Linked DNA regions of Sediminitomix flava. The protein of the gene in region 2 interacts with the protein of the main gene of each other region in a pairwise test. Links are inferred from orthologs where the notes say so. Each region holds a gene or a part of one and is shown on either strand. Other genes may lie near its edges.

What was found.
Region 1: the proteins of BC781_RS14910 (region 2) and recJ interact in binary tests that used the Escherichia coli proteins (3 or more experiments, as listed by UniProt). The link is inferred for Sediminitomix flava from one-to-one orthologs.

Annotation. Positions count from the first base shown.
Region 1 is NZ_QGDO01000009.1:88,108-104,929, forward strand. The notes cover bases 8,663-11,643. They hold recJ (single-stranded-DNA-specific exonuclease RecJ), read right to left. Parts: upstream 11,036-11,643; coding sequence 9,290-11,035; downstream 8,663-9,289. Other genes in these bases: BC781_RS23050 (rhomboid family intramembrane serine protease), read right to left, coding at 8,663-9,314; BC781_RS23060 (hypothetical protein), read right to left, coding at 11,032-11,550. Also shown: mutY (A/G-specific adenine glycosylase), read right to left, coding at 1-186; BC781_RS23010 (DUF2062 domain-containing protein), read right to left, coding at 186-659; BC781_RS23015 (glycosyltransferase family 9 protein), read right to left, coding at 682-1,695; BC781_RS23020 (sigma-70 family RNA polymerase sigma factor), read left to right, coding at 1,907-2,554; gmk (guanylate kinase), read left to right, coding at 2,771-3,340; nadD (nicotinate (nicotinamide) nucleotide adenylyltransferase), read left to right, coding at 3,360-3,932; BC781_RS23035 (tetratricopeptide repeat protein), read left to right, coding at 4,151-5,449; BC781_RS23040 (hypothetical protein), read left to right, coding at 5,641-7,374; BC781_RS23045 (rhomboid family protein), read right to left, coding at 7,443-8,351; more of BC781_RS23050, read right to left, coding at 8,493-8,662; BC781_RS23065 (peptidase domain-containing ABC transporter), read left to right, coding at 11,832-14,012; BC781_RS23070 (HlyD family secretion protein), read left to right, coding at 14,039-15,400; BC781_RS23075 (TolC family protein), read left to right, coding at 15,427-16,822. UniProt on the Escherichia coli protein: Single-stranded-DNA-specific exonuclease.
Region 2 is NZ_QGDO01000003.1:815,187-832,045, forward strand. Bases 4,401-7,418 are described here. They hold BC781_RS14910 (type IA DNA topoisomerase), read right to left. Parts: upstream 7,081-7,418; coding sequence 4,720-7,080; downstream 4,401-4,719. Other genes in these bases: BC781_RS14905 (helix-turn-helix domain-containing protein), read left to right, coding at 4,401-4,652; BC781_RS14915 (FeoA family protein), read left to right, coding at 7,349-7,418. In the rest of the region: BC781_RS14880 (SRPBCC family protein), read left to right, coding at 1-93; BC781_RS14885 (SDR family NAD(P)-dependent oxidoreductase), read left to right, coding at 111-935; BC781_RS14890 (NAD-dependent epimerase/dehydratase family protein), read left to right, coding at 925-1,926; BC781_RS14895 (sensor histidine kinase), read left to right, coding at 1,923-2,963; BC781_RS14900 (LytR/AlgR family response regulator transcription factor), read left to right, coding at 2,944-3,699; more of BC781_RS14905, read left to right, coding at 3,825-4,400; more of BC781_RS14915, read left to right, coding at 7,419-7,576; feoB (ferrous iron transport protein B), read left to right, coding at 7,597-9,732; BC781_RS14925 (lipase family protein), read left to right, coding at 9,853-11,091; BC781_RS14930 (FAD-binding and (Fe-S)-binding domain-containing protein), read left to right, coding at 11,624-14,548; BC781_RS14935 (acyl carrier protein phosphodiesterase), read left to right, coding at 14,640-15,230; BC781_RS14940 (DUF1338 domain-containing protein), read right to left, coding at 15,281-16,096; BC781_RS14945 (Lrp/AsnC family transcriptional regulator), read left to right, coding at 16,494-16,859.

The DNA.
Region 1 (16,822 bases), on a different replicon or contig from region 2:
AAAGTTTTGGATGGTTGGGAAAGCTTCTTCAAAAGCGAGATAATAAGGCAAACCTTGTTGAACTCTAGTCTGCTGAAGAATAATTTCTGAAAGCCAAATTTTGTAAGGGTCTTTGGTATTTCGCCAAGGCAAATCACGTTTGTTTAGCTCATACCACTCAATAAGTTTGTTGCTGAAGTCTGACATTAGTTGTTAGCGGTCTTGGATTGAACTTTCTTAAAAATTGGAACAAGAATAAAATACAGGATGAAACCTAGTGGAATTACTGTAATCCCCCAAACAGCGGCAGCACGGAGTAAAACAGAACCGAGTTCTTGCAAGGTTTCCCAAAAATGCTCGGTAAACATTTCTTGTAGCTGATCCAAAGTGTATGGAAAGGCTTCTTTACCAAAAAGTGTTGCTCCTCCTTGAATAAATGGAATGATGAGCGCCAACTGTATCGGATAAATCGCATAATTTACGATCTGAATTGCTACCAAATTCAATCTGAATACAATTGCTAAAATGGCAGCAATGGCTGTTGTTGTTCCTAAAATCGGGAAAAGTCCGATGGCAATCCCCATTACAATAGAAGCTGCTAATTTTTGTGGTGTTGTTCCCTCTTTCAGTAAAGTCAATAATGGTTGAATGACTTTATTCTGTAAATATGTCTTTATCAATGTTTCTCGTTTTTATCCTCCTCTACTCTATATCTTCTGTTTCCCCAAATGTATTCAAAACATGTTGAATCAAATCTTCTACAGGATAAGTTTGCTGACACTTGCATGGTGGAGTTACACAATTACACTCTTCTTTCTCATTGAATAGCAATTGGAGCTTTTCATTGGGTAAGAAATGATTCTTATGCTTCGGAGAAATGATTCCGAATGCAGAAATTTTTAGTTCGGCAGCGAGTTGTAGACTTGTATGATCAAAAGAAACAAGTCCATCAGCCGCCGCAATGAAGTCGTAAGTTTCTTCTGAAGACAGTTTTCCAGTCATATCGGTTACTGAAGGAGGATAGAAAAGATTTGGCTGATATTTTCTGATCATTTCACCATCCTGTTCAGAACCTAGAATAAAGAACTGAAAACGATAACGGGGCAGCTTCTCTACCAAATCAAAATAATTAGGCAAAGGGTAAATCCATTTAGCTCCTTTCTTATAAGGCATCAGAATCAGATTAACGGCATCTTTTTTAATTGTTCCTTTAAACTGCATCAATCTGTCATACTCGTCTGGATACGGGAAGTTCATAGCCGAATCCTCTTCTATTTCTCCATCTAAAAAGCTAGCAAATTGAAGATACTGTTTATATAAAGGAAGATTTAAGTCTCTTTGAAGCGTTTGTGAATAGAGCCATCGGTCTTTAAAACTTTCTTTAAATGTGATTCTGTGCGGAACTTTTGCCTTCTTCGCTAGCTTTGCCAAAGGGTTCCAACGAGATAAGAAAAAGATAATCTCAATCTTGTTATCACTAAAGAAAGATTCTTTTTTAATACTGCTCAAACTATGGAATTCATCAACGGATGGACTCTTTAGCAGTAGTTCTTCTGATGATAGATCTCCTATCCATATAACATTGTGTTGTTGATATCTTTTTTTGAGGGCATTTGCAAGTGCTAAACCCAATAATGGAGAGCCTTCATCTTCTGTGAGGTAGATTGCAATTTTAGATTCTGAAGATATATTTTCTATTCTTGTAACACTTTTCATTCGCTAACGTTTTTCTTTAAAAACACTTGATAACCAACTTGAAAAGAACCAATATGTTATTATTAGGTGCTTCAGATGCACTTAATGAATACAGCCCTGTTTTCTTAAAGTTGAGTTTAGTATCTTTAGGAAAGTGATTGATTTCACAACCCAAACTTTCAACCGCCAAATTCAACCAACTATGTCTCATCTTACTAAAGTATTCGACCCGATGGGAGAACAAACTACCAAAAAGAATCAGTACTCAGAAGAAGAAAAGGACCGCGTGTTCAATGCTGAGTTCATGCCCCATATTGACTCAATGTATAACTTTGCTTACAAACTCACTTTAGATGAAGAGGATGCAAAAGATCTTGTACAAGATACTTATATGAAAGCATACCGATTCATTTCATCTTTTGAAAGGGGCACCAATGCGAAAGCATGGCTTTTCAGGATTCTAAAAAATAGTTTTATCAATGATTATCGACGCAAAAGTAAACAACCTTCTAAAATAGACTACAATGAAGTGGAAAGCATTTACAATTCTGATGATGTAGACCACAACATTACTGTCGATTTGCGTCAAGAAACAATGCAAAATAGAATCGGAGACGAAGTGACCAATGCGCTTAATTCTTTAGCAGTAGATTTCCGAATTGTCATTATCCTATGTGACCTGGAAGGGTTTACATACGAAGAAATGGCAAAAATCTTGGATATCCCGATTGGTACAGTCCGTTCTCGTTTGCACCGTGCCCGAAATCTCATGAAAGAAAAATTGGCACTTTATGCACAAAGCATGGGCTATAATACCAAGAAAGCCAAGCTTGAGCATCAGCACATTGAAGGTTTCAATGGCGATCAAGATGCTATTTAAATCCTAAAACTTAATCTATGTAAGAAACTATACTCAGAGAAAAAAAACTAAAAGGGTGATGCTTTGTTCGACGCACTTGTGGCATTCGGAAAAAGCATCACCTTTTTCTTTTAGCGTAAGATTTCAAAATAAATTTAAAAATACACTAGACAGAAATATAAAAATTACGACATTTGCCCCTTTATACCATAAGATAACTTGTCATAAACAAACGCTATGAGTTCGGGGAAAATCATCATCTTCTCAGCACCGTCTGGAGCTGGTAAAACGACAATTGTAAGACACCTTCTTGGCAAAGATGAGCGTTTAACATTTTCAGTTTCAGCAACTACACGCCAACCACGTCCGAATGAGGTTGACGGAAAAGATTATTATTTCCTTTCGGTAAGTGATTTTGAAAATAAAATCAAGAATGAAGAATTTGCCGAATATGAGCAAGTTTATGAAGGTCTGTTTTATGGAACGCTGAAAGCAGAAATTGAGCGTATTTGGAGCTTAGGCAAGCATGTTGTGCTAGATGTAGATGTGAAAGGTGGTATTAGCATTAAGAAAATCTACAAAGAAAAAGCCTTAGCCATTTTTGTAATGCCTCCTTCTGTAGATTGTTTGCTAGAACGTCTGATTGGTAGAAATACAGAAACGGAAGAAAGCATTAAGATGCGAACAGAAAAAGCAGAATACGAATTGTCTTTTGAAAATGAATTTGATGTTTCTGTGATCAATGATAAGCTAGAAAAAGCTTGTGCAGAATCGGAAAACTTAATCAATACATTTATAGGGCAGTAATTTCTAAAGGAGAAACAAGATGAAAGTAGGCTTATTTTTTGGTTCATTCAATCCTATCCATGTTGGGCATCTGATTATAGCCAACCGAATGGCAGAAAGCCAAGAAGTAGATCAGGTGTGGTTTGTTGTTTCTCCTCAAAACCCTTTTAAAAAGAAAAAGTCGTTAGCGCATGAGTTTGACCGATTGGATATGGTCAGACTAGCCATTTCAGACAATCCACTTTTTAATGTTTCTGACATTGAGTTTCGTATGCCTCGCCCGAGTTTTACGGTAGATACTCTTACCTATTTGTCAGAAAAATATCCTTCTTATGATTTTAAGCTGATTGTAGGAGAAGATAATCTAGAGCATTTCCCGAAATGGAAAAACTATGAGACTGTTTTGGATGAGTATGGATTATTGGTTTACCCCAGACCAAACTCAAATGCATCTGATTTAGTAAAACACCCTAATGTCAAGTTTATTGAAGCTCCTCTAGTTGACATTTCTGCTACTTATATCCGTAAGTCTATTGCTGAAGGTTTGTCTTTACGCTACATGGTACATGAAGAGGTCATCAACTACATAGAAAGCAAAAAACTCTACATGTAAAGTACATTTGTATTTTCCCTTTTTACATTTATTGGATATGTTTGTTGGTAGGCTGTATCTTTAAATTGAAGAATACAGTAAAGACAATTCTGCAAAAAAATTGTAGCAAATCAATATAAGGCAGAGTATTTGTTTATTTTAAACTGATAGAGTTTCATTTTTTCATGATTAGAGACTCGAACCAATAAACTTAGTAGATTCTAAATTCAATTAATGATATGAGAAAGCTGGTTTTACTATTCTTTGTGTCGTGGTGCTATACGGTGGCATTTGCACAAAGTGATCTAGGCCTATCTTCTTATGTAGAGGGGGAAAAGCTGAGAGAAAGCGGACAATATTTGTTGGCGATCGATCAGTATAATCAAGCTATTTCTGAAGACCCAAAAAATTTCAACTTTCACTTCAAGAAAGGAATGTGCTACTACAAACTTCGACAAGCAGATAATGCAATGGAGAGTTTGTTGAAAGCTGTTGAGCTAAAACCTGAAGTAGCTGAAGCTCACGCTAAGCTTGGAAAGCTATACGAATACAAGGAAAAAGTTGATAAATCTATAGAGCATTATAATCATGCGTTCAAGTATGATGACTCTCCTCAAAAGAAATTAGAGTATAAAAATAATATTCTGAAACTCTTAATTCAGTTGGATAGATTGGATGATACAGAAACTCATTTGGTAGATATTCTTGATATCAACCCAAGAAATGTGAGAGCTTTGTATTATTACGCTAAGCTGATGAATCAAAGAGGAGAATACTCAAAGGCAAAAGATGCGGCATCGGCAGGGCTTGATATTTTGAGAGGTAGTTCACCCAAAGAAACAGCTCGCTTTTATTATGAGCAAGGTTATGCTTCTTATCACCTTCATGAGTATGATCAACTTTCCGATATTCTTTCAAAAGCCAATTATGGTCCTTACCGTGCGTTGGTTACTAAGATGACCCCAACTTATAAATACCGAGTGGCAAAAAGCTATTTTGAAATTTATGAGTATGAAAAAGCAAGAGAGTTATTGTCTGATGCGATGATGATTGATAATTCTAATCCGAAAGTACATGAGCTTCAAATTGAAATTGCACATGCTACTACGGATAAATCGGAGATCATTGCCTTCAATAATGAGATTTTGGCACATGAGGAAAACCCTGTGACTAGAGCACAAAAACACGCAGAATTAGCTCAACTGTATTTGGTACAAGGGAAATATCAGCAAGCGATTAAGATGGCTGATATGTGTTTACAACAAATGCCAGAGCATTATTTGGTAGGCTATATCAAGGCGATTTCTTACTATAAGAGTGAAAATACAAAGAAAGCCGTTGATCAATTGAAAGAATTGGTGAAGTACAGAGGTTTAGATTTGGAAACGAAAGCTCAATACAACTTTTCTCTAGGTGTTATAGCTAATGAATACGGAGAATGGGATACAGCGAAAAGAGCTTTAAAAACAGCCCGCTTAGATAATTCATATCGTTATGCAGCCACAGAGCTTTTGGAAGAGATTACACTGAAGCATTAAAAAAATTCAACCAAGATAGATGAGAGGTATTTCTGAAAAGGAGTACCTCTTTTTTTATTGCCATTTATAGGTTTTTGCCTTTAGATAAAGATGTAGCATGTTTTTTGTCAAAATTCTCTAAATTGTTTAATTCTCAAGGTCAGAGAAAAAAATACTTTTTAATAAGGAATCAGCAGACTAAAATATATTTTATGAACCGCTTTTGGGGAGTATTTTCTTTATTGTTTTTTGGAATTTTTGCAGCCAACGCACAAAGCTCAAATGTGCCATTGAATAAAGAATATTACTATTTATTAGACCGTTACGAAATTCTAAACGGAGGTAATTCCGATTATTATACAACCGTAAAAGCTTATAAAAGAAGTGAAGTAGCTTCTTTTATTGAGCAAATGTATACGGATTCTACTCAACAATTTTCTTTGGCAGACCAATATAATTTAACTTATCTGCTAAGAGATAATTGGGAATGGATTTCAGATGATTCGCTTAAAGCCAGTTTGGCCTATGCTGAAAGGCCGTTTCTTAAGCACTTTTATACAGCTAAGTCTGATTTTTTTAGTGTAGAAGAAAGTAATTTCGATTTACATGTAAATCCTGTTCTTCATTTTAGCACAGGAAAAGATAATAATCTTGATGAGTTGGCTTTTATCAATACTCGTGGTGCTGAAGTAAGGGGAGTTATTGGGAATAAGATTGGTTTCTATTTTTATATGACCGAAAATCAGTCGAGAACACCTGATTATATTCAGGATGAAGTCAATAAAAGGAAGTCGATACCAGGGGAAGGCTATTACAAAATGACTTCGAATGGTGCGTATGATTATTTTCAGGCAAAAGGATATATCAATTTTAATGTGATTGATGAGATTGATTTACAATTTGGTTATGATCGTAATTTTATCGGGAATGGATATCGATCTATGGTACTTTCCGATAATGCGACAGACTATCTATTCTTCCGTTTCAATACGAAAGTCTGGAAGTTGAATTACACCAATATTTTTGCTCAGATGATAGCCAACAATCAAAAGGGAGATGACGGGTTATTTCCTAGAAAATATATGGCATTTCACCATTTAGGAGTAGATATCACTAAAAACCTAAACATCGGAATATTTGAATCAATCTCATATGGAAGAGATAATGGTTTTGATGTCACATACTTCAATCCTATCATTTTCTATAGAGCTATAGAATTCCAACTAGGAGATAATGACAGCGCAATGCTTGGAGCAGACTTGAAGTGGAATTTCTTGAAACACTTTCAACTTTACGGACAGTTTGTTATAGATGACATTCTTCTAAGTGAATTTTTTACAGGTTCAGGCTGGTTTGCCAATAAAATTGGTGGTCAGATCGGATTGAAATATATCAACGCCTTTGGTGTAGATAATTTAGACCTTCAGATGGAGTATAATGCAGCTCGCCCATATATGTATACTCATAAAGGTGAGGTGAATTATGGAAATCATCAGCATTACCAACAAGCATTGGCACATCCGCTAGGGGCAAACTTTCAAGAGGTAATCGGGATTATGCGCTACCAACCGAGTTTTATGCCTAAACTGAGCTTTGTAGGTAAAATGTTTTTGTCTGAACAAGGTATTGATATTACTGATGAAGAGAACTGGGGAAGTAATATTTACTTAGACTATAATGTTGGGAAACCCGATCATGGAGTACCGAACAATACAGACCGAAACGAATATGGCCATAAAATAGGACAAGGAGTACTGAGTAGAAACTTGATTTTAGATGGAGGATTGAGCTATCAAGTGTTTCATAATTTCTTTGTGGATATGAAATATACTTTCCGATGGAATCATATTTCTGACCCAGAGCAACCCGCTCCAATAGAACATAAAACAAACTTTGTCGGAATGGGCTTACGTTGGAATATCCAACAAAAGACTTATGATTTCTAGACTAAAGAAAAACAGATAAAAAAGCCTCATAAGTGTTTGAAACTTATGAGGCTTTTTAGTTGGACAAACTAGTGCTTTTTCTGGCTGGCTTTAAAGAGTAATTCTTTCTCTTCTTTGCTCAGTTTTTCATATCCTGACTCTGAAATTTTATCCAGAATGGCATCTATAATTTTTTGGTCAGGCATACCATTTGAATCAGTAGCAGTGGCGTTGGTGTATTTTTTATTCTTCGTGACTTTTAAACGAGGCTTTTTACTGAATAAACCTGCAAGAAAATCTAAGGTAGATAGAATTGGTCTTCCAATGTCATTTCCTTTTTGCATTGATCTGATATACACAAAACCGATTAGTGCACCTCCTAAGTGAGCAATATTACCACCTGCATTAGGGCCTGCAATTCCGAATAAAGAAAATGCTACAGGCACTATCGCGATGTACTTCAATTTGACTGGACCAAATAAAAGCAGTGGCACTTTATAATCGGGAGAGAGTGTCGCTAATGCAATGATAATAGCATATACACTGGCTGAAGCACCTACAAGTCCGCTAACGCCTCCTTTTGCAGCTACAAGTGGAGGAATAAGATTATAGGATAGTAAATAAATAAGTCCTCCTGCTAGGCCTCCAAGTACATACAAGGCTAATACCTTCCTTTCTCCAATCATTTGTCCGAGTAAATCTCCGAACCAATAAAGTAATAGCATATTGAAGATGATATGCAGAAAATCATTGATGCTATGAGAAAAGAAATACGTAACTAAAGTCCACGGATGAAATAGGAAATCTACAATATCTGGTGGTAAGGCGTAATTTCTGAATATGTACTGTTGGTAAAATCCGATGTTGCCTGTGTATTTACATACAAGGTATACCAATGCAGAAAGCACGAAGATTGCCACATTGATAATAATCAGCCTCGGAACGATATTATTTGGCCGATTCCACACAGATTTAAAATCATTTACGAAGGTGTTCATGGTCGAAGGAATCGCTTATTTAGTATGATAGAATACGGAACAAAATATGAGTAGGTTCTTTATTCTCTATATTTCTTTAACAGATAAGATAAAAAAAATATCCAAAAGCGGAGAACCACTTTTGGAACTTACAAGCATCTCTTAATAAAGTCTTTGAACTTTCCACATTTTTAAGAGAACATAGGCAAAACCCATCCCTAAAATGTGCGCCAAGTGAGCTACATTGTCACCCGGACTTTGGAGCATTAATTCGTATATTTCATAGGCTCCATAGAACATTACTAAGAATTTTGCTTTGATTGGTATTGGAGGGAATAACAACATCAATTGCATATTCGGGAAGATAAGTCCGAATGCCATGATGAGTGCAAAAATAGCCCCCGATGCACCAACCATACTATAATTCAAGTGCTGATCGTAGAAGTACTGAACATATTGAGTAGCTTCATTGATATATACTTTATTTGAAGGGTCGGCAGGGAAGGTAGTGTGCATAAACTCATAAAAATCCATGCGGTGTGCAGGGTTCAATTGATTAAACTCAGGGCCATAGTTGGTGAAGAAGTCAATAAATGCTTGAGGAGTCGGGTTGGATACAAAAGCATAATAAGCATCTTGAATCTGAGTCATTTCAAAGTAATTGATACCTCCATAGATAAGTCCTGTACCAATACCTGCAATCATATATAATTGTAAGAATCGTTTTGAGCCTAGTACTTGTTCCAGTAAAGGTCCAAAAATGAAGAGTCCGAACATGTTACTGAAAAGGTGCATGAAGCTCCCGTGCATAAACATGTAAGTAACAAATTGATAGATCTGAAAATCGGGAGACCCCGGATAGTGATAACTAAACAAGTTGGTTACATCTATATTAAAAGTACTCCTCAAAAACTCGACAAGTATAAATACACCGATATTTATGATGAGTAAATTCTTAACTATAGGTGTGATCTGTCTTCCCATAACGCACTATTTTTTTCTAATTGAATCTCTTTTATCTCTAATTGCAGCACTCGTTTGTCTCTGAAAGTATTTTCAGTGAGCGAAAAACATAGGGCAAATAGTTCTCCATTCTCAAATAATGACATTTCGTCAGCTTTATTGAAGGCTATAGCTTCAAAATAACGGTAAGAATGAGGGTGTTTTACCTGTAATTTAAGGTGTTTGCCTTTAAGAATACGAATTGGAGAAGCTAAAGTTAAATTTCTAACACAGAAAACAGGTCTTCTGTTTGATGGTCCGAAAGGAGCTAACAGTTGTAACTGCTCATAAAATTCTTCTGTAAGCTCACTTAAACTTAGCTCAGCATCTATATTAATCGATTTTTGAAGAAAAGACTGTCCATATTTCTTGTGCATGCTTTCTTCAAAAACTTCTTGAAAAGCAATCAAGTTCTCTGCTTTCAGACTCAAGCCTGCAGCACTTGCATGTCCTCCAAAAGATTCAAGGAGATGTTTACAATCAGAAAGTAAGCCATGGATATTAACACCTTCTACCGATCTGGCAGAACCTGTGAGTAAGCCATCTTCATGTTCTGTGAGGATTATTGTAGGTCTATATTTTTGCTCAATACATCTTGAGGCCACAATCCCAATAATTCCTTTATGCCATTCGGGGTGGTATAAGACTGTTGTTAGTTTCTCTTCAGGTATATTATCTAAGAGTTCTAATGCTAAAGAGGTCGCTTCTTGATCGTATTTTTTACGAAGTTGATTTTTCTGTTCAAGGTCAAGACTTAATCGGTTTGCTTCTTTTTCATCGTCAGATATGAGCAGTTGTAAGGCAAGATTTGCATGAGCTATACGACCTGCTGCATTTATACGAGGGGCGAGTTTGAAAACAAGGTCATGAACATCGGGCAGAGCAGGGACTCCCGCATGATAAAAGAGTTTTTGTAACCCTAAAGTCGGGATGTATTGAGAGAATCTTTTCAGTCCTTCTTGTAGTAAAATTCTGTTTTCTCCTTCAACAGGTACAATATCAGCTGCAATACTCAAGGCTACTAGGCCTGTCCAATTCCATAGTAAATCTTCTGGAATCTCATTTTGAATGGAAAAGGCTTGCAGAAGTTTGAAACCAATACCACAGCCACTCAACTCCTTGAGTGGGTAATCACAATTTTGCTGTTTCGGATTTAAGATCGCAAAAGCTTCGGGTAATTCTTTAGAAGGCAAATGGTGATCACAGACGATTACATCAATCTGATTTTCTTGTAGTGTCTTTATATTTTCTTGTTCACTGATTCCACAATCAAGAAGAATAACGAGTCCACAGTTCTCTTCTATTGCATACGTTACTCCTCTTTCAGAAAGTCCGTAGCCTTCTTGGTAACGATCGGGAATGTAATAAGTGAAGTTTGGGCAGGCTTCTCTAAAAAATGAAATCATCAAAGCGACAGAGGTGATTCCGTCTGTATCGTAGTCGCCGTAAAAAAGAATCTTTTCATCATTTTCTACAGCCTCTGTTATTCGATCAGAAGCTTTTTGCATTTGAAACATGAGAAAAGGATCATGAAGATCGTGTAGGTGAGCTGAAAAAAACAAGCGAGCTTTCTCCTCTGAGGAGATTCCTCGTTGTAGGAGAATCTGCTGTATCAGAGGAGAAAGCTTTTGAAATGTTTTTGGTATATATGCTGAAGAAATTGGTTTAGGGAAAATCCAACGAGTGGATGACGTTTTTATCATGGAGAAACCTGTAAGATATTCAATACTTCAGGAAAAATAGTACCCCAATTCATATAAACCAAGAAGCCCGCGGCACATACTAACAATCCAGTAAAAAGTCCACCCCAAAATAGCCCCATGTTATAGCGGTATTCTTTTTTCTGAATCTGATTACTGAGTTCTTCGGGCAAACTCTTCAGAAGCATCATTCTATTTTCAAGTCGGTCTATTTGCTTGTCCAGATCTACTGTAAGCTTTTGTTTATCTCTAAACTCATCGAATTTTTCTTGAATGGCAGATTGAAAGCCTTCTAGTAGTTGCGAGGTATGACTTTGAGTAACCTTGATTTCTTTCAAGGTATCTTCCATGTCTTTCTGCTGGATTCTACTGATTGAAGGTGATTTCTTCTTTTTAGAGGCTACAGCAATTACGATAATTAGTAAAAGCACTGCACCACCTGCATAAATAAGCCAATCTGTATGTTCTTGCCAGTTTTCGAAAGCTTGAAACCATTTGTCGTTCATATGTACTATCATTTGATTGATGTTAAGGGGCAACCGAATAACGGTATGTTAAACAGGGGAGTTCTACACATGTAAGGCTTTGAAGACAAATGGAAGAAAAGTATTACCTATGTAAGTTTTAATATGGATAACAATTTTTGGGAAAAGTGTTAAATTCTTGTATAAAATTTCAAGGATTCAAACAAATTGAAAATGCTTAAGTTAAAGTTGACTAAATTTGAGAATAAAAGGGTAGAAAAGAGACCTTTAACTTAATAGACTAAACAAAAAGAAAACGATTTTAAAACACGACCATGAACGCTACGCAGTTTATTCCTATTTGTAGGCGGCTTGCATCAATTATATCTTTTGATTATAAGTCTGAATCTTTAAAAGATCAATTTAATAATGATACAAACTACGAAGATAATGTAGTTGCCTTTTTACAGGATTTAAGCAGTAAAGCTCAGAAAATAGATTTGGCACTGATCCGCCACCAAGTAACGGTATCGGATTTTCAGCAGCTAGTAGCAGAAGCAAACTATCCTATATTTAGCTTTTACGAAGAGCAAGGGAAGCTAACTCCAGTCATTTTCTATAAGCCCGACCGAAAGTCATTGAGTGCCTATGCCTACTTCGATAATGAAGAAGTGCTTCTAGAAGATCCTGAAGATGCCCTGCCTTTTATTCATATTAATGCAGAAGGTTTAGTAGAGTATGTAGCTCCTATTCCATTAGACTCTTTGGTGAGTAGTGATAAAGATTTAGAAAAATCAAAAGGGCCTGTTCAGCGATTGATGGCGCTGTTGGGAGCTGAAAAGAAAGACATTCTTTACATCTATTTCTATGCTATCATTATTTCTATTATCAGTTTGGTACTTCCTGTGGGGGTTCAAGCCGTTATTGAAATGGTAGCTGGTGGTGTAGTATTTGATTCCATCGCACTTCTGATCACAATTATTATTGTAGCTACACTCGTGACAGGAGGGCTTCAGATTATGCAGATTAGTCTCGTGGAGATTATCCAACGACGGATATTTGTGAAGGCTGCCTTGGAGTACACATACAGATTGCCAAGAATGAAGGTTGAGTCTATCTTGGGAGAATATGCTCCCGAGTTGATGAACCGATTCTTCGATATTCTAAATATTCAGAAAGGTCTTCCTAAGTTACTAATTGATTTGTCTGCCGCAGTTTTACAAATCATCTTTGGTTTGGTACTGCTTTCTTTCTATCACCCCTTATTTATTGTATTTGGTCTGATACTCGTTTCTGTCCTGATCGCACTCTTCTATTATACAGGGCCTAAAGGACTTAGGGCAAGTTTGATCGAATCAAAATACAAGTATAAAGTGGTACATTGGCTAGAAGAAATAGCCAGAACACTTTATTCATTCAAATTGGCGGGTAGTGCAGGATTATCTGTAGAGAAAACAGATACCTATACAAGTAATTACCTCAGATACAGGAAAAAACTATTCAAAGTCTTAATCGGACAGTATTCATATATAGTAGTTTTTAAGACCTTAGTGACAGGAGGATTATTGACTATTGGTACTTTTTTGGTTATCAATAGAGAAATAAATCTAGGTCAGTTCGTAGCTTCGGAGATTGTGATTGTTTTGGTATTAGGAGCCGTTGAGAAATTGATTCTTAATATTGATGTGGTTTATCAGTCACTAACAGCTGTTGAGAAAATAGGATATGTAACTGATATTCCATTGGAGCGCAAAGGAGGAATTCATATGCATAAGGAAACGGAAGGTATGGATATAAAAATCAAAGACCTTTCTTATTCTTATCCGAATGCTTCGCGTAAGGTGCTTCAAAATATCAACCTTGAAATAAAAGGAAAGGAAACTGTTTGTATCACAGGATATAATAATTCGGGTAAAGCCACCCTTATCAATATTATATCTGGATTGATGGAAAATTATGATGGCTTAGTTTCTTTCAACAAAATTTCCTTAAGGGATATCAATCTTAACAGTTTAAGAGATACTATTGCAAGAAATGTTTCTGAAGATGAACTCTTCGATGGAACAATCTTGGAAAATATCACAATGGGTAAAGCCAAAGTAAAGTACCAAGATGTGATATGGGCATTGGAAAGTGTCAACTTATTGGACTTCGTGAATATGCAAAAAGATGGTCTTCAGACCATGATTACATCAGGAGGACAAAGCTATTCAAGCAGTATTGCGAGTAAGCTTATTTTGGCAAGATGTATTGCCGAACGTCCGAAATTGCTTATTCTGAACAAATCATTTAGCAAGATCAATAAACCAGAAAGGTTACAATTGATTAGCTTCTTGATGAACAAAGAAAATCCATGGACACTTCTATGTATTTCAAATGATCCTTTAATGCTCTCGGCATGTGATCGAGTGGTATTAATGGATAATGGACAAATTGCTTGCGAAGGTTCTTACGAACAAATGATCAAGAATGACAAATTCAGAGATTGTATGATTGATCCTGATTCTATCATTTAATTCTGAAGACCTAAACCAATCGAATTATGTTAAAGATTTCATCTAAACAGTCTGCAGACAGAAATTTATACGACGAACGACTGAATACAATTGAAGCGCTGCATACACCAAAAAATGCGAGAGCATTAGCAAGATGGCTTTTGGGTATCTTCTTATCTTTCTTCATTGTATTATTTCTGCCTTGGCAACAAAATATTAGAGCAAAGGGAGAATTGACTGCCTTGAGTCCTTCGGATAGACCTCAGGTGATTCCATCGCCTATTGATGGGCAGATTTCTGCTTGGCATGTCAGAGAAGGTCAGTATGTTGATTCTGGACAAGTTTTGATCACTATTTCTGAGATCAAAGAAAAATACATTGACCCCGAATTACTGAAACGTTTGGAAGAACAAATGACCGCCAAAGAAGAGGTAATTGAGGCAAAGTTCAATAAAGTGAAAGCTTATGAGAAGCAATTAAAAGCCATGAAAAATGGTTTGGAGTTTAAGTTGAATCAGAACACCAATAAAATTGCACAGTCAAGGCTAAAGATTAGTAGTGATAGTATCGACTGGCTAGCGGCACAAGTTGACCTCAAAAACTTTGACCGTCAGTATAAGGCCAATCAAGCTTTATATGATAGCGGACTAATTCCTTTGGTGAAATTAGAATCGGCTAGAAGTAAGTTTCAATCGAGCAAAGCAAAAGAGCTTTCTCAAGAAAACAAATTCAATATGAGTAAGGCAGAACTTCAAAATGCCTTAATCAGTAGAAATAGTATTCAAGCGGATGCTTTCGGCAAAATAGCCAAAACAGAATCTGAATTGAGTGCCACACTCGGTGAAATAGCGGAGTCACAAGGGCAACTTTCAGATTATCGAAATAAATACAGAAATATTGAGATTCGTACTGGAATGCGTACCATCAAAGCCCCTCAAGATGGCTATGTGGTAAAAGCATTATCAAGTGGTATTGGTGAGAACGTAAAAGTGGGTAAGTCACTAATGAGCTTGATGCCGAAAGATCCTCAATTGGCTGTAGCAATGGAAGTGAAAGCCATGGATGTACCACTTCTTGATATTGGTAGACATGCTCGTCTTCAGTTTGACGGATGGCCTGCAATTCAGTTCTCAGGATGGCCAAGTGTTTCGGTAGGTACTTTTGGTGGTAAAGTAGAAGTTATTGACTACGTAAGTGGAAAAGACGGAAAATATAGAGTATTAATTACGCCAGATCTTCGAAATAAACGAGACGACCAATGGCCTGAACAACTCAGAGTAGGTTCTGGGGTCTATGGTTGGGTCTTGCTAGACGAAGTTCCTGTATGGTACGAACTATGGCGTCAGATCAATGGATTCCCTCCTAGTTTGAAGAATAAAGAAGAAGCGGAAGCGGCGGAAAAGAAGTAGCAACTAGATGATGAGTAGAAGAACGTATGGATAGGATCAGAAACTATTTGATTGGTTTTTTCACAATTTTTCTTTCGAGTAATGTACTGATGGCGCAAGAAGACAGCACCAAAGTATTTCAGCTTGAAGATATTTATCAGTTGGTACTCCAAAATCATCCTGTAGCTCAACAAGCTTATTTACTTTCGGAAAATGCTCGTATGAACATCCGAATGTCTAGAGGCTATTTTGACCCTACGGTTGGTTCAGACTTTAATAACAAACAATTCAAGGATACCAATTATTACAGACTTTGGGATAGCTATTTGAAAGTACCACTTTGGATTGGTGAACTGAAAATGGGCTATGAGAAAAATACAGGAGAGTTTCTGAACCCAGAGTCAGATACCAACTCAGAAAAAGGATTGGCCTATGTCGGTATAGAAATTCCGGTTTTAAGAGGGCTTCTTTTTGATGAACGAAGAGCCGCTTTGCGAAAAGCACAAGCATTCCAAGCCGAAGCCGAAGCAAAACAGGTAAGTACAATCAACAAATTGATTCTTCAGATCGCTAAAGATTACTGGAATTGGTATTTCACGTACCACAGTTATCGACTGGCAGAAGAAGGTTTTCAGTTAGCACGTTTCAGATATAGAGCTGTAGTAGATCAAGTAAAACAAGGGGCGTTGGCTGCCTTGGATACTGTAGAAGCAAAAATTACAATTCAGCAAAGAGAAATCAATGTACAAAATGCATTGGTAGCTTATCAGAATGCAGGAATGATTCTTTCCAATCACCTTTGGGATGAAGATGGAAATGAAGTAGAAATGAGTAATGCCTTAGTTCCTGTTTCGGTTCCGATTTCAGAGTTACCAACAAGTTCATTGGAAGAACTTTTACTTTTGGCAAGACAGGCTCATCCAGACTTAAGAGTCTTGGACGCAAAGTATCAGCAGCTTGATTATGAGCGAAAGCTAAATGCAGAGATGCTGAAGCCAAAGTTGACTTTCAAGTATAACTTCTTGAATAGAACCCCAATTTCAAGCAATAACTATGATGCCGATTTCTTTGTAGAAAACTACAAGGCAGGGGTTTCTTTCTACATTCCATTATTCTTGAGGAAAGAAAGAGGAAAATTGGGTATGACCAAAGTGAAGATGAGCCAAGTACAATTGGATCAATTGAATTTGAGAAGAACAATTACAACGAATATTGGTCAGCAATACAATGTAGTAGAAAACCATTTCAGAGTCATGGGTATGCAATCTGATATGGTAAGCAACTACAGAAGATTACTTTCTGGAGAAGAGCAAAGATTTCAAGCAGGAGAAAGTTCTGTATTCTATGTCAATGTTCGAGAAGGAAAGCTTTTGGAAGCAGAAACCAAGTTATTCAAGATCAGAGCAGATCTAGCAAAGTCTTTGGCTGAACTCAGATGGGCTT
Region 2 (16,859 bases):
ATTTCATCTTTTTCAAAACTACGTGAAAGAGCCGAATTAAAGTACAAAGAGGATAAAGTGCTGGAAAGTATCTATGCGGAATTAATCGACTAACAAATAATCTATAAATCATGAAACAGATATACCACCAAACTTACACTGTCATTACTGGAGCAAGTCAAGGATTAGGGAAGGCTTTAGCTTACAAGTGTGCACAATACCATCGGAATTTGATACTTATTTCACTACCAAATGAAGGAATTGAAAGTCTAGGCAAAGCGATTAAATCAACCCATAAAGTGAATGTCAAAACGTATGAATTAGATTTAGTGAAAGAAGAGTTACTGAATGAGTTGATCAGGTCGATAAGTGAAAGTTATAAGGTTGATATGCTCATTAATAATGCTGGGGTTGGAGGAACAAAGCGATTTTCTGATGCAACAGAAAAGTATATCGATAATATAATTTCAATAAACATTCGTGCCTTAGTTATCTTAACAAGAGGATTTTTACCACTCTTGGAGCAAAATCAGAAGGCTTATATTTTGAATATTTCGAGTTTAGCTTCTTTTGGGGCGATGCCCTTCAAAACAATTTACCCTGCCTCAAAAGCTTTTGTGCGGTCTTTTTCTGTGGGTCTGGCTACCGAATTGGAAGATAAAAATATTCAAGTAAGTGTAGCATATCCTGGAGGAATGCCTACAAACAAAGAAGTAACAGATCGAATAAATACTCATAATGATTTTGTGAAATCAACGATACTTAGTGCGGAAGAGGTTGCAGAGATTTGTATGCGAGAAGTCTTTGAAGGAAAAACAGAAATAATACCTGGAGCAATGAGTAAATTGAGTCGATTATTTTTTATGTTTTGTCCATCTTTTCTTAGACTTAAAATGTTTAAGAAAAACGTTTTAAGAGAAATTCAACAACAAGAAATTTCTAATTATGCTTCATAAAAAACAAAGAGTTTTAGTGACTGGTGCCAATGGATTTCTTGGTGCTAACATTATTCAACAGTTACAAGATATGGAGCAATATCAAGCTGTTGCTATGGTTCGAAAAGGCTGTAATATGTTGGCTTTAGATGGACTGGCTTTTGAAATTTATGAAGGAGAAATTACCAGTTTAAAAGATTTAGAAAGCATCATCTCTACCTGTGATTTCGTGATTCATGTAGCAGCTCTTACAAAGCCAAATGAAAATGATTTCTCAGTATATCAAAAAATAAATGTTGAGACGACTTCTAACATTATAAATTTATGTCTGAAATATAAAGTCAAGAGGCTAGTTTTTGTAAGTACTGCAAACTGTTTTACAAATGGAAGTTTAGATCAACCCGGTGATGAAGCCAAAGGGTTTATGAGTTGGCTCAAAAGTTCAAACTATGCTTATAGTAAACACCTTGCCCAAGAGAATGTATTAAATGCTGTAAGAGATGACAACTTGGATGCAACGATAGTAGCACCAACATTTATGATTGGAGAAAGAGATGCAGGTCCTTCTAGCGGTGTATTATTATTGTATGGTTTAAAAAAGTCAATCGTATTTTATCCTCCTGGAGGTAAAAGTTTTGTTTCAGTAACTGAAGTTGCAAAATCTTCCATAAAAGCACTGAAAGTAGGTAAAGCAGGAGAAAGCTATCTTCTTTCTGGAAAAAATTTAACTTATCACTCTTTCTTCAAGGAAATAGGGGCGTTATCAGGGGAAAAGAAGCTAATGATACCTATTCCTAGATTTCTCTTTGTTTTTCTGATGCTAATGGCAAATGCTTTTGAAGCTCTCACGAATAAAAGAACCGTTTTTAACTCATCTAATATCAAGTTACTTTTTCTTGATAACTATTTCTCAAATGAGAAAGCAAAGAAAGCTTTAGGAATGAAGGATACAGACTTGAGTGTTAGTCTAAAAGAAGGAATCAGTTGGTATAAGAGAAATTCATATGTATGATATTTAAAAGTCCTTTTCTTGTACGGCTAGTCGTTGTTTTCCTCCTTCATCTAATTGTTAAAGGCTTTGATGAGACTTTTGAAATTGGAACAGAATTAACCCTGAGGGGTATTTTGTATTCCACCTATGCCATTTCTTATTGGATGGTTGTGTGGTATGTAGTTGAGTTTTTAAATCGCCAATTCAAAATTAAAAATCTTACCTCTAAGGCTTTCATGAATTGGGGTATGGCCTTATTTTTTGGGGCTATCTATGACCGCATTTATTATTATGCAGATACCTATTTTTATCAAAATCATGAAACATGGTCAGGAATGGAGCACTTTAATCCAATTCTAACTATAGCTCTATCTATTTTTTACATGTTGGTTTACGGGATTAGTGAGGTAATTCATAAAGATAATTTGTTGAGAGAAGAACAGCTCAGAGTAAAAGAACTTGAAAAGCAAAATATTGAAAATCAGTTTTTAGCCTTAAAAAGACAAATCGAACCACATTTCTTATTCAATAGTTTAAGCGTTTTATCAGGTTTAGTTTATACAGATCAAGATTTAGCTTCGGAATTTATTGTCAAGTTATCTAAGATTCTACGTTATATCATCGAACAGAATGAAAAGACCTTAGTCTTACTTGAAGATGAAATACAGGTTGTAAATGATTATTTCTTTTTGTTAGAAACAAGATTTAAAAAGTCCATTGAATTGGATATCCAGTTACAGCAAAATACGCTAATGAAGTTCTATGTTTCTCCAACTGCAATTCAAGGTCTAATTGAAAATGCAGTTAAACATAATCGAATGAGTGAAACAAATCCCCTTAGAGTAGTAGTACTAGAGAATACTGAAAATATAATCGTACGTAACAAACTTAATCGAAAGGACTACCAAATTAATTCTACAAAAGAAGGTCTAAAAAACTTGAAGCAGAAGTATCATCTTTTGGCAAAACGAGAAGTTCAAGTGATTGAAGAAGAGAATATGTTTACAGTCAAAATCCCTTTACTATCAAAGCAAGTTTATGAACGTTTTAATCATTGAAGATGAGTTTCATACTTCTGAAAGGTTAAGTCATCTGATACAATCTTACGATTCCTCCATTCAAATTTTGCAAAAGCTTTCTTCTGTTTCTGAAAGTATAAAGTGGCTGAGTTCGCATAAATCTCCTGATCTCATCTTTCAAGATATCGAACTCAGCGATGGAAATTGTTTTGATATTTACCAATCTGTAGAAGTAAAAGTACCAATTGTATTTACAACTGCTTTTAGCGAATACGCTCTTAAAGCTTTTCAGCTTAATAGTATTGATTATATCGTAAAGCCTTACGATGCTACTGATATAAAAAGAGTTTTGGATAAATATTCATCTATGAAAGCAGCTTTTGCACCACTCGATCAGGGTATGCTAAAAGATATGCTGATGGAGAAAACTCCGACTGTAAAAAATAGGTTCTTAGTGAGAATTGGAGATCAGTATAAAACTGTAGCTGTAGAAGAAATTAGTTTTATTCGATATGAAGAGGGAGTGAATTTTATTTATCTATTCAACAATGAGAAATACCCAATAGATAATTCATTAACCGAACTGGAGAGTCAGTTAAATCAGTCTTTGTTTTTTAGAATTAATCGGAAATATATCATCAATATAAATGCTATTAAGAAAATTGATAACTGGTTCAATAGCCGTATTAAATTAGAATTAGCACCCAATCCAAATGATGATATCATAATCAGTCGAGAAAGAATGAAAAACTTTAAAAAGTGGCTTGATACCTAATTGATGATTAGTATTTATTTAGCAGACTACACTCCATATCTTTTATTTTTTTTGGATATTGAACTTTCACACTTGTCTAAGAATCATTTGAAGACTTTTTGTGTGTTGGTAAAAAGAGTGGGAGTATGTTAGATGTAAAAGATAAAATCGAAAGAAATCAATTACTAAAAGTAGAAGCTTTTCGAAAAAATGTAAGGGTCACAAAGGCGCATAAACATAACAACTACTTTGAATTGGTTTTACTGACAAAAGGAAGTGGATTTCATACAATTGATGAAGAACAGATCGATATACAGACACCTATTGCTTTTTGTATTCAGAAAGATCAATCACATTTTTGGGATATGGATTCAGAGCCAGAAGGTTTTGTGTTAATCTTGAGGAATGATTTTCTTTTAGAAAGTAATGATAAACCTCTGATTGATTTCTTTTACCAACTTTCAGAACAAAGCCATTTACATCTCAAATCTTCAGAGACGATCAGTCTTATCTTTGAAGCATTGATTCAAGAATGTAGCCACGATTTTCTAAATTATTTTGTGATAGAAGGTTTACTAAAAGCTCTTTTTTCTAAGCTTATACAAAATCTTACTAGTCTTAATAAGAAAGATCAAGGTGCTTTAAACGCTAAGCATAATAATTTGTATCAATCATTTTTGGGGATTCTAAATCAAGATTTGAATGTAGATCGAAATGTTGCTTTTTATGCAGATAAATTAAACACTAGTCCTCAGAATCTTAATGCAATTTGCCGTAAGCATGAAAATAAATCAGCTAAGGAAGTCATTTCTTTTTTTATGATTAAGGAAGCCAAAAGACTGCTGAGGTATACGAATGAGACAGTCAGTGAAATCGCTTTTCATTTAGGGTTTAAAGATCCGTCACATTTTGTGAAGTACTTTAAAAGATCAGAGGAAGTGACACCAAAAGCATTTAGAGAACTTAATAGATAGATTTATCTACTTAAATAATTAAAATGAAAATCCCCAAGCTTAAGTAATTCAAGCTTGGGGATTTTTATTAATTGTCTTCAACAAATTGCGGTGTTTTATTCGGGTCAAGAATGATTTTCGCATTTATTTTTTGACCATCACCTTTGTCAAAGCCCTTGATTAAAGGTGTCTGACCTTTCTGTATTAATTGTTTGAGTTGGTTTTCAGAAAGTGTTTTGTTGAAGAAAGTGAAAGGCACTTTAAAATTGCAACCTTCTTTCCATTGGCTACAGCCATATGCCGCTTTTCCTTTGAGTAATTTCCCTATTCCACACTTAGGGCAGATGAGAGGAGCATCTTCTTGGATAGTCAGTTCGGGAGAGAAGTTGTCATTCAAAATGACACTAGCCGAGATTGTTTTCCCATCCTTCTTAAATCCTTTGATGACAGGTGTTTTTCCTTTCAGAATTAAGGATTCCAATTGCTTATCTGTCAATTTTTTCCCTTCAATTTCAAAAGCTAAAGTGAAATCACAGCTTTTGTCTTTAAATCCTGTACAACCATAAGCCGCTTTTCCTTTAATCATCTCATGATTTTTACACTTCGGACAGGTAAGAGCTTTAGCTTTTGGACTAGCTTTTTTCTTAGGCTTTTCCGTTTTCTCCTCTGCTGATGCAATAGTGAAATTAGCTTGCTTGTATTTCACAAAGTTTACAATGCTTGTTACCATATCTTTCAATTCAGTCATGAACTGATCGATTTGATATTCTCCATCTTCAATTTTGCGAAGTTTACTTTCCCACTGGCCAGTAAGTTCTGCCGACTTGAGAAGGTCATTCTGAATCGTATGAATCAATTGTTGACCTGTAGGAGTAGGCTCAATCGATTTACGTACTTTTCTAATATATTTACGTCTGAAAAGTGTTTCAATAATGTTTGCTCGGGTAGAAGGACGACCAATTCCATTCTCTTTCATCAGAGAACGTAATTCTTCATCATCAACCTGTTTACCCGCTGTTTCCATTGCTCTCAGAAGAGTAGCTTCTGTAAAAGGTTTTGGCGGTTTTGTTTCTTTCTCGTCAAGCTGAGGTTCATGAGGTCCACTTTCCCCTTTTTGAAATTCAGGGAGAATTTGTTCCTCATCTTTATCATTCTTCTTTTTCTCTTTCGGAAATAAAACTCTCCACCCCGGATCAAGAATTTGTTTACCTGTAGCTTTAAAATCAATTTCTTCTACTTTACCCAATACCTCTGTTTTAGAAACAAGACAGTCTGGATAGAAAGCTGCCAAGAATCTTAAAGCAACAATATTATAAACAGCTTGCTCTTGTTGCGAAAGACTTCTCGGAGTTATTTTGGTAGGGATGATTGCATGGTGATCGGTCACTTTTTTATCATCAAATACCTTTTTTGACTTTCGTATTGGCTTACCAAGTAGTGGAGCAACTTGTTGCTGATAAGCAGTCATTGACTTCAGAATACTTGGGATTTCCTTGTATTGATCGTTCGGTAGGTGAGTGGTATCAACTCTCGGGTAGGTTAAGAATTTTTTCTCATAAAGTGTCTGAGCTGTTTTAAGGGTCTGATCTGCTGATAAGCCCAACTTTTTGTTACACTCAACCTGTAAAGATGTTAAGTCCAAAAGTGGAGGGGGAAGTTCCTTTCCTTTCTTTTTGGAGAAATCTTCAACGGTAAAAGGTTTATTTGCAATCGTCTTAATTGCTTCTTCTCCTTTTTCTTTGACTTTAAATCGACCTTGCTTTGCCGAGAATAGAACGTCTTTGTATTTCGTTTTTAATTCCCAATATTTCTCGGGTTTAAAGTTCTGAATCTCTTCATAACGATTTACGATCATGGCAAGGGTAGGTGTCTGAACTCTACCGATGGAAAGCATCTGTTTAAATCCACCAAATTTTACAGTGTAAAGCCTAGTCGCATTGATACCTAAAAGCCAATCTCCGATAGCTCTTGAGCTACCAGCAGCAAATAGTTGGTCAAATTCTGTGCTTTCTTTCAAGTTTTGAAAACCTGCTCGGATCGCCTCATCAGTCAATGATGAAATCCAAAGTCTTTTGGTGGGCTTGTTATATTTTGCTTTTGCTAAAACCCAACGCTGTATAACTTCTCCTTCTTGCCCAGCATCACCACAGTTTATGACTTCTGAAGCACTTTGTAAAAGACGTTCAATAGTGTTGAACTGTTTTCTAACTCCGTCATCATCGATTAGCTTAATTGCAAAACGTACAGGAATAATTGGAAGGGTTGTTAAGTCCCAACGTTTTAGCGTCTGATCGTAATCATGAGGTTCTTTTAGGGTACACAGATGCCCGAATGTCCAAGTTACTTGGTAGCCATTCCCTTCAAAGTATCCATCTCTACGCTGTTTAGCGCCTATGACTTGAGCGATCTCTTTCGCAACACTCGGTTTCTCTGCAATACAAACTCTCATAAGTCGAAATATAATAAAAAAAGGAATGTTTAGCAGTCTGAGAGCCTATATTGCTGTTAGGAATTTAAGTGTTGATCAAACTTTTTAACTGAAAATGAGTTCTAAAGTGAGTCGAAAAAAAATACTAAAAATTGTTTTTCAACCGAAAAGTCACGGATCCAACTTGAATTAACATAAATTAAAATGTGATTTTTTATTAAGATTTATTCCAAATACAATTTCAATTCTTAAATTTGACATCTTACTTAAAATAAGTCTAAATAGGATTATGGGAAATATAAAATCAGCCGTAGACTTAGCCTTTGGAGAAACTGCTAACATTCAAAGTTTTAAAGATGAGGCTTTAGCTAGTAAAATGCTAGAAATTGGATGTCTTCCGGGTAGTGAAGTAACTATCGTACGTAGAGCACCTTTTGGTGGTGCATATTATATGAAAATTGCAGGTTTAAGCTTTGCATTTCGAGAAGAGGAGTTGAAAAATATTATTGTAGACTAAGCGATTTCAAAAAAATAATAATGGAGACTACGCAGAGAGGAAAAAGGGTAGCCCTTCTAGGTAATCCTAATGTGGGGAAATCATCTATTTTTAACCAACTAACTGGACTAAGACAAAAAGTAGGAAACTTTCCGGGGGTAACTGTAGATAAAAAAACAGGTACTTCAATTTTGCCTTCAGGTCAAAAAATTGAAATAGTAGATTTTCCGGGTACTTACAGTTTATATCCGACATCTTTAGATGAAAGAGTTGTTCTGAATGTACTCTCTAACCCCAACAATCAAGATTATCCCGATGCAGTAGTTTACGTTGCAGATGTCACAAGCCTAGAACGACATTTACTCTTATTGACCCAACTCAGAGATTTAAATTTACCTGTTGTTTTAGTTATCAATATGATTGATTTGGCTAAAGAACAGGGTATTACTGTCGATATCCCATATCTGAAAAAGAAGTTAGGGGTAGAGATCGTTTGTACAGACGCTAGAGAAGGTACAGGTATCTTAGATTTGAAAACTACTATTGAAAACCTTCTTCAAGAGTTAGCTGTAACTACAAAAGATGATAATACTTTTGTTAGCCATTATCCGTCATTAAAAAATAAGGCACAAGAGCAAATTCAAGCTAGATTAGGGATAAAAAATGCCTATTTAGCTCAATTGACTGCTCACCATTATAAAAACCTACCTCACCTTTCTAAAAGTGATGTTCAACTTGTTGATGAAATCTGTCAAGAAGCTTCATTTCCTCGTATTAAATACCAGATAGATGAAACGATGGCTCGTTACGATGAATTTCAGCCAATCGTTAAAAATGCAATTAAAGAAGAACCTAATCCGAATATTTCTTTCTCAGATCGTTTAGATCAGATTCTTACACATCCAATTTTAGGAACTGGAATATTTTTCTTATTCCTATTCTTGATGTTCCAAGCAATCTTTTCTTGGGCAAGCTACCCTATGGATCTAATTGAAGAAGGTTTTGCCAGTCTTACGGTCTTCACTAAAAATACGCTTCCTTCAGGCCTTTTAAATGATCTTATCACTGATGGACTTCTAGCAGGTTTGGGTGGTGTACTTGTCTTTATTCCTCAGATTGCTATCCTATTTTTCTTCATTAGTATTATGGAAGAAGTAGGATATATGGCAAGAGCAGTTTATTTGTCCGATAGACTGATGCAAAAGTTTGGACTGAATGGTAGAAGTTTGATTGCTTTACTTTCAGGAGGGGCTTGTGCAATTCCTGCAATCATGTCTACCCGTACAATCAGTAACTGGAAAGAGCGTTTAATCACAATTATGGTAACGCCACTTATCAGTTGTTCTGCTCGTATCCCTGTTTATACTTTATTAGTTGCTTTTGTAGTTCCTGCTACTTCTAAGATTTGGATTTTCAATACACAAGGAATTGTAATTATGGGGCTTTACCTTCTTGGGGTTGTTGCTGCATTAGGTTCTGCTTGGGTACTAAAGAAAATTATTAAAACTCAAGAATCTGCTTATTTGATGCTTGAAATGCCTGATTACAAAGTTCCCTATTGGAAAAATATTGTATTTGTGGTTTATGAAAAAGTAAAAGCATTTGCACTTGAGGCAGGGCAAATTATCATTGTGATATCAATTGTACTTTGGGCTTTAGCATCCTATGGTCCCGAAGGTAAATTCGAGCAAGCCGAATCACAAGCAATTGAATTGGCTGAACAACATCATTTAGATGAGCAAGCCACTCAAGACCTTATCAGTTCTAAGAAACTTGAAGTGTCTTATGCAGGTATTTTAGGGAAAGTGATTGAGCCTACAATTCGCCCTTTAGGATTTGATTGGAAGATTGGTATTTCTCTGATTTCATCATTTGCAGCAAGAGAGGTATTTGTTGGTACGATGGCTACAATTTATAGTGTAGGAAGTGCTGGAGATGATGAACGAACCGTTTTTGATAAAATGGCGAAAGATGTCAATCCTATTACAGGAGAAAAAGTATATTCAAGGGCAAGCTCAATGGCTCTACTTATATTCTATGTTTTTGCAATGCAATGTATGGCTACATTGGCTGTAGTGAAAAGAGAAACTAAGAGTTGGAAATGGCCAATTGTACAAACACTTTACATGTTTGTATTGGCATATGGAGGTGCTTTTATCGCTTATAATATTTTTTAGTTCTACTTGAACTATTATTGTGTGACTTTTGGAAAAGTATTTGTTAGATTAGCATAAGTAGTAAAGCCTTTAACGGTAAATACTACTTATGCTTTTTTTATTTTATCAATAACTATTTATATGAATACTCACTATAGAAAGCTCACCAGCTATTTACTACTATTCTTTTTTCTAGGAGTTTTTTCTTCATGTGAAGATTTACTCAATAATGATGAAGAACAAGAACAACCATCCTCAAATGTATACCTTGTTGACAAAAGTTTGAAACTAGAACATACAGAGGAAACACTTAAAGCTCTAGTTCAACTAGGATATGGCCCTGATGTGGCAAATTATTTCACAAAAGGGATTAAAGCGTATGTGATTACCTACCGATCAATTTATGAAGGAAATGAAGTAGAATTATCTGGAGTTTTATCTGTTCCAGATGATGCGATGACTAATGCTTATCCATTGCTATTGGCTCAAAGAGGGACGATCACAAGAGATGTAGATGCTCCATCTTTAAGTGGAATTCCTGTATATGAACTTTTTGCTGGGGCAGAGTATATCACTTTTACTCCTGACTTAATCGGATTTGGTGCTTCAGCAGATTTAGATCATCCATACTTTGACTATAGATATACAGCTACCGCATCTATTGATATGTATAGAGCTGTTTTGGAAGCGTTGGAAGAATTAGAAGTTCAAAAAACTGATGAATTCTATATTACAGGATATTCTCAAGGAGGGTATTCAGCTCTAGCAACGCATAAATATATTCAAGAAAATGAATCTGATATCATTGTAACAGCTAATGCTCCTGGAGCTGGTGGTTATGATTTGAAGACGCTAATTGCAAATATTGTAGCAGAGGATACTTATCCTTCACCAGTATTGCTTACTATGCCGATCCTTACCTATAACAATTTGTATGTTAAAGGAGAATTGACAGATTATTTTAATCCTACGTATGCATCTAAATTACCAGAGTTATTAAATGGTACAGCAAATGTAGATGGTATAAACCTTCAATTAACTCAAAACTTAGCTGATTTATTCAATACAGATTTCTTGGCTAATTTGAGAAGTGATGAAGGGACAACTGTTTTAGATCAATATTTTGAAGCAAATAGCGTTCATGATTGGACTCCAACAGCCCCAATTACTTTCTATCATCATACTCAAGATGAAATCATCGCTGTAGAAAGTACAGAGGCTACTGTAGCTAGTATGTCAGATGGAGGTGCTACTGTGAATTATATAGAATTAGATCAGTTCACTCCAGCAATAGAAGAAGGTAAAAGTGTACATGGAGAGGCTGCAATTTATAGCTTTGTACAAAGTTTACTATTGTTGAGAACAATTGAAGCTAATTAAGAAATAAGCTTTAGTTATAAATTTATTGATGAATCATTCTGAGTTTAATCTTAGGGTGATTCATTTTTTTATACCTAAAAATGGGAGTTCTATCCTTATTTTCCTTTTTGTGGTATCACTGAAATCTATGATGAATCTAAATTCAGAATACCCGAAATTGCAGATATAAAAAATCCCTTAAGGCTAAAATGCCAAAAGGGAGTGTGGACAATTCACTAATCTTTATATAATAAAGTTCTCTCGAATCCTAATAGAGTATTTAACAGCAACAACACATCTGACGGCAATCGTTAGGTTGTAAGGTGGACTATGAAGAGAGAGCAGTGATTTTTCCATTGTATATAGATGAGAAATAATATATTGAAATTAATCATCTTATATTACAATTTAATTAGAAAATTATGAAAACCAACAATTATATTTGTATATCTTAAAAAATATGTAAGCTATCAGATTATTGGGTATAGATTTGTACCTCAATAGCTTATCGATTTTCTAGATGTGAAATTGATTCTTTCAATACTTGACTGACATGGAGAAGAAACTGAGACAATTGGCTAACGAATTGACGGGTGAGTTATTTTTTAACGAAACAATGAGGAGACTTTATGCTACTGACGCCTCTGCATATAGAGAGATGCCTTTAGCTGTAGCTATCCCAAAAAACGAATCCGATATACAACAACTGATTACTTTTGCGAATAAAAATAATACGTCACTTATTCCTCGAACAGCGGGTACATCTTTGGCTGGACAAGTTGTAGGAGATGGAATTGTTGTTGATGTTTCTAAACATTTTACCCAAATATTAGAAGTTAATAAGGAAGAATCATGGGTTCGTTTACAGCCTGGTGTTGTTAGGGATGAACTTAATATGCACCTAAAAGATTTCGGCTTATTCTTTGGACCAGAAACTTCTACGGCTAACCGAGCTATGATTGGTGGTATGGTTGGTAACAACTCTTGTGGTTCGAACTCAGTAATCTATGGTGCTACAAGAGATCATGTACTTTCTTTGAAAGGGTATCTTTCTGATGGTAGTCCTGTTGAGTTTAAAGATATTAGTCTAGAAGAATTCGATCAAAAGCGAACACAAGAAGATTTAGAAGGTCAGATTTATAAATCTGCGTACGATATTCTCTCAGATACTGAAAATAAAGAGGAAATTGTTTCAAAATATCCAAAGCCATCTATTCCTCGTCGTAATACAGGTTATGCTCTAGATATGCTTTTGCACATGGAGCCTTTTACTGAAGGTGGTAAATCTTTTAATTTCTCAGAGTTGGTATCAGGTTCTGAAGGAACACTGATGTTTATTACTGAAATTAAGCTTCATGTAGATCAAACTCCTCCAAAATATAAAGGTCTGATCTGTGGACATTTCAACACCATAGATGAATCATTAAAGGCTAACTTAATTTCTTTAAAATATAATCCTTCTGCCGTAGAGTTGATGGATCATTATATTTTGGATTGTACTAAAGAGAATATAGGGCAAAGAGAAAATAGGTTCTTTGTTGAAGGTGAACCGGGAGCAATCCTTGTAATTGAGCTTTCTAGACATTCAGAAGAAGAATTGGATGCAGATTGTGCAAAGCTGATTGCTGAAATGAAAGAAGCGGGCTATGGCTATCATTATCCAATAGTTAAAGGGGATGATATCAAAAAGGTTTGGACGCTCAGAAAAGCAGGATTAGGCTTGCTATCAAATATTCCTGGAGATGCTAAACCTGTTGCTGTAATTGAGGATACCGCTGTAGATGTAGAAGATTTACCTGCTTACATTGCAGAGTTTAATGAGAAGCTAAAAGAACGAAATCTTTTCTGTGTACACTATGCTCATGCTGGTTCTGGAGAATTGCACCTTCGTCCAATTATAAATCTAAAAACAGAGGAAGGAAATCAGCTATTCAAGCAAGTCGCTACAGATATTGCAGAATTGGTCAAGAAATACAAAGGTTCTTTGAGTGGTGAACATGGGGATGGTCGATTGAGAGGAGAGTTTATCCCTTTCATGATTGGCGACAAAAACTATAAACTACTTGAGGATGTAAAGAAAGCATGGGATCCTAAAAATATCTTCAATCCAAATAAGATTGTGAAGACCCCTGCAATGAACTCTTCATTGAGGTACATGCCAGATTATCAAACGCCAGATTATGAGACGGCTTTTGATTTTAGCAAAAATGAAGGACTTCTAAGATCGGCAGAACTTTGTAATGGCTCAGGAGACTGCCGTAAGACAGAGCTGTCGGGAGGAACAATGTGTCCGAGTTACATGGCTAGCAAAAACGAGAAAGAAACTACTCGTGCTAGAGCAAATATTCTAAGAGAATTCCTTTCAAATACTGAAATCAGTAATCCATTTGAAAGAGAGGAAGTATTGGAAGTATTAGACCTTTGTTTGTCATGTAAGGGTTGTAAGGCAGAATGTCCTTCAAATGTCGATATGGCAAAAATGAAGGCTGAGTATATCCACCAATATTATAAGTCAAAAGGGAAAATTCCTAGCAGAACAAAAATGATTGCCAACTTCAGTAGAATGAGTACTTTGGCAACGATGTTCCCTCGTTTAAGTAACTTATTTATTTCTGCACCAATTACTGGAGATATCTTTAAGTCTGTTTCAGGTTTTGCTCCAAAAAGATCGGTTCCTAAATACTACAAAACAACTTTATTGAAGTGGTACTTGAAACACTCAAAAGCTGTTCAAGAGACAAAGGCTGACAAGAAGGTTTATCTATTCAATGATGAGTTTACGAACTTCAATGATACAACAATTGGTATTAAAGGTTTTGAACTATTAGAAAGATTGGGGTATGAAGTAGTGATTCCAAAACATATCGAAAGTGGAAGAACGTACTTGTCAAAAGGTCTTTTAGATGAAGCGAAAGATATAGCTGTCAGAAATATCGAACTTCTCAAAAACTTGATTTCAGAAGAAACACCTCTTGTTGGTATTGAACCATCAGCAATTTTGACTTTCAGAGATGAGTACAAAGATTTGTGCCATGATTATCAGAAAGAACAAGCAGAGGAATTGGCTAAACATACCTTCACTTTTGAAGAATTTATTGCGAGAGAAGTAAAAGCAGGTCGAATCACTAAAGATCAGTTTACGAAGGAAGAGAAGTTGATGAAGTTACATGGCCACTGTCACCAAAAAGCATTGTCATCTCTAACGCCTTCTAAAATTATGCTTGAGCTTCCAGAAAATTATAAAGTTCACATGATTCCTTCAGGCTGTTGTGGTATGGCAGGGTCTTTTGGATATGAAAAAGAACACTATGATATTTCAATGGAAATCGGTGAATTGGTTCTTTTCCCTACGGTAAGAAAACAACCAAAAGAAGTCGAAATTGTAGCTGCAGGTACAAGCTGTAGACACCAGATTAAAGATGGTACAGACCGTGTAGCACTTCATCCAATTGAGGTATTACATGCAGCTTTGGTGTAAGTTTTAAGACCTTGAGCTAAACATTATTAAGTAGTCATATTGATGTGTTGTAAATCAATATGACTACTTTTGTTTTTATAAAGATCTAAATATGAATTTTTTAGCACATATATACCTCTCGGGAGAGAATAGAGAATTGATGGTAGGTAATTTTATAGGTGACTTTGTGAAAGGGAAAAACTACTTGAATTACGAAGGTGACTTTCAGAAAGGAATAATCTTACACCGTCAGATAGATTCTTATACCGATAGTCATCCTCTTTTTAAAGAAGCTTGTCAAGTAATTCGTACTGAAGCAAAAAGATATGCTCCTGTAGCTATGGATGTGTTTTTTGATCACTTTCTTGCAAAAAATTGGTCAAACTATCATTCAGATACTTTATTAAAATTCTCACATTCTGTATTTGATAATTTTCAGTTTTATCAAAATCAAATGCCCGAACGTGTACAAGCTTTTTTACCTTTCATGATTCAAGATAATTGGCTGATCAGATATGCTGAATTCGATGGAATTGACCGAAGTTTAAAAGGTATAAATAGAAGGACAGGTGGAAAGGCAGGATTAGATAATGGAGTGCTTTGGCTAGATAAATACTATTCTGAGTTAGAAGAACTGTTTTTCAATTTCTTTAAAGAATTAGAAAGCTTTGTGATTTCTTTCCTAAATGAAGAGAAAAAATAAAGAGAGACGCTTTTCAGAGTCTCTCTTTCATTATGTGTTTTACAGTCTAATTATTTAGCAGCTTGTTTCACATCAGTACTTTCAAAGATTTTATCTGCAGAAGAAGCAATAAATCCATGATACAATTCGCCATCTGCTTGAGGATATCTTCTAGCAAACTCATAATAACAAGATGGGATATCGTAAGTCCCTTCTTGAAATTCAACTGAATACTTATCAGCCAAAGTGCTAGACTGCTCTAGGAGTTGTGCTGGAGTTCCTTTAATTTCTCCACCAGAAGTATTCATGGCATAGCCGTTGTCTTTCAAGAGTTGGTTCACAGACTCAAGCGTTTCGAAGTTCTGTAGTGCATTTACATTTACTGTAAAGTGGTTAATACAAAAACCATAAACATATACCCAAGCAGCATACTCTGACTCTTCTAATAAAGCCGCATAAGTAGCATGAGAAGGTGTACCCCAAACTCTACCCTGCAATACTAACTGCTCAGTGTTAAGTTGATTAAAATCTATAGCTGAAACAACATTTTTGATTGTTTCTTGTGCTTTAGAGGATAGCTCTTCAACACACAATTCACTGATAAATACTTTAGGTGCATTTCTATCAGTTTTGTGTTCAAAGTGAACTGCTTTTAGTTTCTTTTTTTCAAATCTATATTCTCCCTTAGCTTCGTAACCAACTGCTAAGAACGGACGAGACATTGCTTCAACACCAATTTCTGGGTGATTGTATGTTCTTATAGCAATATGATCGTTCAAGATTTCAGACTCACCTTTACTTTGGAAAAGCTCGTGAATCAGTTTTGCTGAAGGAGTACGTTTTGTGTACTCATTCCATAGCGTGTCAAAAAATTGTGCGTGTTCCATGTGTGTTAAGTTGTTAAGCAATAGTTTAAAATAAAGATAGTAATGAAATAACACATTTTCAGAAGAATTCAGACTAAGCCCTATCAAATTCACTGTATTCGGTTAGGTCTCAGAATAAAATAGGGATGAACTCTCTTTAAATGAAAAAACTCTGACCATTGGCCAGAGCATTTATCTATAGTGTGTGTCTAATTAACGTTGTGTGGTTAATTGGGTAAGGAATATATTTAATTCAGATCTAATCCTTTTTTCATCATTTCATTAACATTTGACACAATATTAAGTAAACTGTTCAAATTCCTCTTTTAATCTTTAGGTTATTTCTCTAGATAATGTAATTTTGTGTTAGATTAACACTTTTTGAACTTTATAAATGTCATTGTAACACTTAACTAAGGTGAAAGGTAGCTATAAAATAGACAGTATTGACAAACTAATACTTCAAGAACTCTTAAAAAACGCTCGAAAATCGTATTCACAAATTGCTAAAGATTTAAAAATTTCAAATTCATTAGTGCATCAGCGGATAGGGAAGCTAAAGGATAGTGGAATTATCACATCTTCTTCTGTTGGAATTAATCCTGCTTTGATTGGAAAAGAATCTTGTGCTTATATCCGTTTGGCTGTAGAAGGTCAGTATTTAAATTTAGTTGTTGAAAAACTAAAAAAATTGACAGAAGTAGTGGAATGTAGTTTTGTGAGTGGTGAGTTTACGTTGCAATTAAAAGTATATGCAGAAAATAATATTCGAATGAGGCATTTA